2 regions of the Fervidobacterium nodosum Rt17-B1 genome follow, and region 1 is predicted to be linked to the other one. Evidence: riboswitches for the same ligand, from Rfam matches in the RefSeq annotation. Region 1 holds a riboswitch; the other holds the start of a gene.
What was found. A riboswitch is a leader RNA that binds a small molecule or an ion and turns the genes downstream of it on or off. The one in region 1 is predicted to bind thiamine pyrophosphate.
Positions count from the first base shown of each region.

Region 2: it holds a riboswitch for thiamine pyrophosphate, as region 1 does, so the genes downstream of both, FNOD_RS07425 (sulfide-dependent adenosine diphosphate thiazole synthase) here and FNOD_RS01595 (thiamine ABC transporter substrate-binding protein) in region 1, are expected to answer to the same signal.

Region 1 is NC_009718.1:336,705-340,124, forward strand. Features, by position in the region: gene FNOD_RS01590 (ATP-dependent Clp protease ATP-binding subunit) at 1-1,798, shown strand, start outside; TPP riboswitch at 1,870-1,981, shown strand; gene FNOD_RS01595 (thiamine ABC transporter substrate-binding protein) at 2,060-3,037, shown strand; gene FNOD_RS01600 (substrate-binding periplasmic protein) at 3,188-3,420, shown strand, end outside.
Region 2 is NC_009718.1:1,538,141-1,541,560, reverse strand. Features, by position in the region: gene FNOD_RS07435 (hypothetical protein) at 1-781, shown strand, start outside; gene FNOD_RS07430 (histidine triad nucleotide-binding protein) at 810-1,145, shown strand; TPP riboswitch at 1,254-1,366, shown strand; gene FNOD_RS07425 (sulfide-dependent adenosine diphosphate thiazole synthase) at 1,475-2,302, shown strand; gene thiC (phosphomethylpyrimidine synthase ThiC) at 2,299-3,420, shown strand, end outside.

The sequences.
Region 1 (3,420 bases):
TTACAGTGCTATAAAACAATTAAGAATGCAAAGGACTTATTCTGAAGAAGAAAACATCGACATTCTTGCAAAGTTTACTGAAAACCTCACCGAAATGGCAAAAAACGGACAACTCATGCCTGTAGTTGGCCGTGAAAATGAAATCAACAGGATGATTGAGATACTTGGACGCAAGATTAAGAACAACCCCGTTCTGATAGGTGACCCAGGCGTTGGTAAAACAGCGATTGTTGAAGGGCTTGCGCAAAGGATTGTTAATAAGGACGTGCCAGAATTCTTGAAGAATAAAACAATACTTAAATTAGACCTTGCAAGATTGGTTGCTGGTACGAAATTCAGAGGGGAATTCGAGGAAAGACTAAAAAAACTTATAGACGTACTTAAGAAGAGAACAGACGTTATACTCTTTATCGACGAATTACACACAGTTGTTGGTGCTGGTGCCGCTGAGGGTGCACTTGATGCAGGTAACATTCTAAAACCAGAGCTTGCCCGTGGAACGTTAAGGGTTATCGGTGCGACTACAGTTGAAGAATACAGGAAACATATTGAAAAAGACAAAGCGTTAGCAAGAAGATTCCAAGTAATCTTTGTCCCAGAACCAAGTATAGAAGAAACCATCGAAATCTTGAAAGGTTTGAAGGCCAAATTTGAAGAATTCCACAACGTCTCTATAAGTGATAAGGCAATTGAGTTTGCGGCGAAGATGTCCGCAAGGTATATCACCGACAGATTTTTGCCAGACAAAGCAGTTGATCTTGTAGACGAAGCTGCGGCAAGAGCAAAAATTGATGGAAAGAAAGAAATAGTTGAAGAAGATATCGCAAGTGTTATTGAAAGATGGACGGGTATCCCCGTCGGTAAAATAATGGGTGATGAAAAGGAAAAGATAAAGAACCTTGAAAAGATAATACATGAAAAGTTTGTTGACCAAGAAGAAGCAGTGAAGATTGTTTCGAATGCAATCAAAATGTCCCGTGCAGGTATTAGAAATCCAAAAAGACCACTTGGTGTGTTCTTGTTCCTCGGACCAACCGGAGTTGGTAAGACAGAGCTTGCTAAGAGATTAGCGGATGTACTATTTGGTAGTGAAAAAGCGCTTATAAGAATCGATATGAGCGAATATATGGAAAAGCATTCAGTAGCCAGACTTATAGGTGCACCTCCGGGATACGTTGGTTATGAAGAAGGTGGTCAATTAACAGAGCAAGTTAGAAGAAGACCTTACAGTGTAGTGCTCTTTGACGAAATTGAAAAGGCGCACCCAGAAGTGTTCAATGTACTCTTACAGTTATTTGATGATGGAAGACTTACAGATGGTAAAGGGACGACAGTTGACTTTAGGAATACCATAATCATAATGACAAGTAACATTGGTTCAGATGTTATAATGCAAGACATTGAAGAGGGTTTCGAAGACTTGATACCAAGACATATAGAAGAAGAAATGAGGAAATACTTCCGCCCAGAGCTTATAAACAGAATAGATGCGGCTGTAGTCTTTAAGCCTCTTAAGAAAGAACACATCAAGGAGATAATCGAAATATACACAAAGGAATTAAACGAAAGACTCATCGATTCAGATAAAGATATAAAGGTTGTTCTTGATGAGAGTATGAGAGAATACCTTGCAACTGAGGGGTACGTTCCGTCAATGGGAGCAAGGCCTTTGAGAAGATTATTTGAGAATACTGTAGAATTTAAGCTTGCAGAACTCATAATTGATGAAAAAGTAAAAGAAGGCCAAACTGTAAAGTTTATTTGGGAAGAAGGAATATTAAAGTGGGAAATTTTATAAAAGAATCTTTTAAAGATACAATTTAATACTTGACACAGTCTAACAAAGGGTTATAATAGGATTGAATTTAATAATGCCTGGAGGGGAGCTCCAAAATGCGGGGCTGAGAGGAAGGAGTCAATCCTTCGACCCTTCGAACCTGATCCGGGTAATACCGGCGGAGGGACCAGGTGACTCAAAAATTTGAGTTCTGGAATAAGCAATTAAAAATCGTCCCTCCGAAAAAATGCGGAGGGACGATTTATTTTTGGAGGTGGGAGGATGAAAAAGTTCTTGGTTATTTCTCTACTTTTAGTTGTTTCTTTAGTGATTATTGCTGCAGAGCTTGTTATTTACACGTCCGATAGCTTTGCTGGAGGTATAGGAAAAGTTATAGCGCCGAAGTTCGAAAAGGTCTACAAATGCAAAGTTAAAATGATAAGTTTTGGTTCGATGGGAGATGTCTTAGCAAGAATTATCGCCGAAAAAAATTCACCTAAAGCTGATGTAGTGATAGGCTTAAATCCTCAACAGTTACAAAAGGCCATTAAGGAAGGTGTTCTTGAGAAATATAGACCAGTTAACTCAAAAAATATTGTTTATAAGTCTTTAGTTACAGATTATGGTACTGTTTACGATTACGGTGCACTTGCCATGATTTACAACGTAGAAAAGATTAAAAACCCACCACGTTCCTTTAAAGATTTACTCAAGCCTGAATATAAAGGTAAGATAGTACTTATCGATCCAAGAACATCAAGTACTGGCTTAACTTTTCTTATGTGGACTATCGCTGCATTCGGCGAAGATGATGCTATGGAATATTGGAAACAATTAAAAAATAATGTTTTAATGTTTACAAGTGGTTGGAGTGCAGCGTTTAAGATGATTGAAACAGGGGAAGCAGATATAATAGTAAGCTATGCCACAGATGGTGCTTACAGCATGTACAAGTACGGTTCAATAAAGTATATGCCCGTTATATTCGAAGAAGGAGCATACGTGCTTGAAGAGTATGCCTCAATTGTAAAGGGTGCAAAGAATCTCGCACTTGCAAGGACATTTTTAGAGTTTATACTAACACCAGATTTTCAAAAAGAAGTGCCTCTTAATCAATGGATGATGCCGGTTATAAATGTCGAGCTTCCCGAAGTTTTCAAATATGTACCAACATTTAAGAAAATTCTCAAAGTCAAGCCAGATGTCAACGACAGGATAGATGAAGTACTCAAAAAATGGGAAAAGGCTGTGATTGGCTAGAAGATGAATAAGTTTAGGTAATCATAATTAATGGGCTGCCTTTTGAATATCGCAGCCCATTTTTATTTAGTTTTATAAAATGATGAACAAACTTTAGATAGGTAAGGTCTAAAATAATAGGATTATAAAAATCGAAAGGAGGATTAAAATTTGAGAAAGTTAATCGTTATAATTGTTATATTATTAACATTTCTTAGTACTTTTTCTCAATTTTTAAAGGTGGGATTTTTGCTAGGCTCACCTTACGCGTTTTGGAAAGGTGAAAAGTTTGGTGGTATAGATTACGATATTCTTAAAAAGGTTGTCTCCGATATGGATTATCAGCTTGAAATATACATTCTCCCATTTACCGCTTTAAAACCTGAGATTTTGAATGTTCTTAA
Region 2 (3,420 bases), 750 kb from region 1:
CATACTAGATTCCCAAGTCCCAATAACAAACATATCTGGGAAAAAATTCTTACTCTCTTCAAAATCACCTTACAGACTCCTGAGCAAAGTTATTCTAAACGAACAAAGTGGGCTCATACTTGAGGAAGGCGTGGTTATAATGAACGCGCTCAATTCTGAGCTAAACATCAAAGGTTCATTCATATCAACAGGTCCAATAACTATCCTCGAAAGCGGAAGATTAAGCGTAACCCAAAGTGGCATACTTTACTTAAATGGGAATGCTTACACTACAAACATAAACTCCGATATAGGGGCTTTAATCTTTCTTGATAACGCGAAGGCCAACAATGCCAATTTAGTACTACCAAATTTTGTCGTCATAAGAAATTCTGAGCTTCAAAATGTAACAATAAATGGCGCTTACGCTGTGTATATAATAAACTCAAAGATAGAAAACCTAAACATCCAAAATTGCGGAAAAGTATATATAAACAACTCTGTAGTAAACACCTTCGTGACTTCTCTACTTTCCAAAGTAATCATGTACGACTCTCAAATAGACAACTCTGAAATCTCGGATCTTTCTGAGCTGAACATAGTTAATTCGAAAATTTCATCGCTGAAAATTCTAAAAGGTGGATTAGTTAAATCAAAAAATTCTGAATTAAACCAAATTGATATTGATGATTATTCAATAATCTACTTATTCAATACAAGTGCAAACGCGCTCAACGTAGGCAATGGAAAATATTACAACCTTGAAAGTAAGATAAAAACAATAAACAAAATTAAAAAATGAAATCTTTCAGATTGTGGGGGTGAAAATGATGAATGATTGTGTATTTTGCAAAATAATCGATGGGCAAATACCTTCTGAAAAAGTATACGAAGACAATGACTTTATCGTTATCAAAGACATTCGCCCAGTCGCTCCTGTTCATCTGCTTGCGATATACAAAAAACACATTGCGACAATAAACGACCTTTCCGAAGAAGATTCTAAAAACATGTGGAAACTATTTGAAGTGATAAAAAAAGTAACAAAAGACCAAAACCTCGAAAGCTATAGAATCGTCCAAAACAATGGCAAAGACGCTGGTCAAGAAGTTCACCACATACACTTCCATATAATCGGCGGAAGAAAATTAGGCGCTTTGGGTTGATTGAATCGATTCTGAGCTATCAAAATACAAATAATCAAACAAATTCACCAAAAATCGGCAATTGACATACAGATATAGGTAAGATAAAATCAAATTAGAAAAAGTGAATATTCTCCCAAGGGGAGCTCCATACTGCGGGGCTGAGAGGAGGGAGGCAATCCCTCGACCCTACGAACCTGATCCGGGTAATACCGGCGGAGGGATTGGGAGTGGTAATTATTGTAAAAAAGTTAAATAAGCAAAATGAAATATCAAAACAAAAATCCCTCCGAAGAAAATTCGGAGGGATTTTTTATTGTAAAAAACTTCAAAACAGGGAGGAGATGAGTATGAAAGACTTAAAGATTTCCCAACTTATCGTAAAGCATTACTTCCAAAAACTAAACGATGTGCTGAATGTAGATGTAGCTATAGCTGGATGTGGGCCAAGCGCCCTTGCTCTTGCCACAGAACTTGCCAAAAATGGTAGAAAAGTAGCGATTTTTGAGGCGAAAAACGAACCTGGCGGAGGTATTTGGGGCGGTGGAATGATGTTCAATGAACTAGTTTTGGAAAGTGAACTCGAATGGTATTTGAAGGAACATCATATTAAGTACAAAAAGGAAGATGAGTTCATCGTTGTTGATGCCGTGCACTTTGCTTCCGCAATGCTTTACAACGCAACGAAAAATGGTGCGTATATATTCAATAACGTATTCGTTGAAGACCTTGTTATGTACAATGAAAGAATATCCGGTGTTGTCATAAACTGGATGCCAACTATAAAGGAAAAATTACACGTCGACCCTATAACGGTTGTAGCTAAATTCACAGTTGACGGCACGGGACATCCAGCAAATCTCGTCAGATTACTCTCCAAAAGAGGAATAATTAATTCTGTAAAAGGTTCTTCGGAAAACCTTTGCTCATGCGGAGTTGTTGAATACGAATTTCCAATGGACGCTGAGAATGGTGAAAAATTCGTCGTTGAAAACACAAAAGAAATTTACCCCGGTCTTTACGTCATGGGCATGGCGGCGGTAAGTGTCGGTGGTGGACCAAGAATGGGGCCAATTTTCGGTGGAATGATAATGTCTGGTCTTCGCGCTGCTGAATTGATAGAAGAAGAGCTGAAAAGAATAGAAACCTCAGAAGATAAGATGTGGGTGAGAGTATGACACAACTTGAAATGGCAAGAAAATCTCAAATATCTCCAGAAATGTCAATTTGTGCAGAATATGAGGGTGTAGATGTTAAAGAAATATTAGAAAAACTTTCTTCTGGAAAAGCCGTTATACCAAAAAACAAAATCCACAAAATATCAAGACCAATGGTTGTCGGTGAAGGATTTTCTGTAAAAGTTAACGCAAACATTGGAACATCACTTGGCTATAGTTCACTTGAAGAAGAAATCGAAAAGTTAAAAGTAGCTATAGACTCTGGTGCGGATTCCGTCATGGTACTCTCCACGTGGGGAGATTTAAAGGAAATGAGAAGAATTTTAGTCGAAATGAGCCCTGTGCCGGTTGGTTCAGTACCAATTTACGATTCCGCTGTTCTTTCGTACAAATCTGGAAAAAACGTTGTAGATTTCTCAGAGAAAGATTTCATAGATATGGTTAAATCGCACGCAGAAGATGGTATAGACTTCATGACCATTCACGTTGGAATAACGAAAAACGTGCTTGAAAAGGTTAAAAACAACCAAAGAATACTAAAAATAGTTAGTCGCGGGGGAGCGATTGTCACAGGCTGGATGATAAAAAATAACAAAGAAAATCCTTTCTATGAGTATTTCGACGAGATATTAGATATAGCTAGAGAATACGACGTAACGCTTAGCTTAGGTGATGGCATGAGACCCGGCGCTATTCTTGATGCCACTGACCATCAACAATTGGAAGAATTGTTCGTTATGCGCGAATTGGTTGAAAGAGCTTGGGAAAAAGGCGTACAAGTCATGTTAGAGGGTCCTGGACACGTACCACTCAATGATATAGAGATGAACGTGAAATTGATGAAAAAAGTGGGAAAAGGTGCTCCAATATTTTTATTAGGTCCCCTCCCCACAGATAGAGGTGTTGGATACGACCATATAGTTAGCGCTATTGGAGGAGCTTTGGCAGCTTACTATGGTGCCGATTTCCTGTGTTATGTAACACCATCTGAGCATGTTTCACTTCCAACTGTTGAAGATGTCAAAGAAGGTGTTATAGCTTCAAAAATAGCAGCAACGATAGCCGATGTGGCTCGTGGAAACAAAAAAGCCTTAGAACTCGAAAAACAAATGGCCATA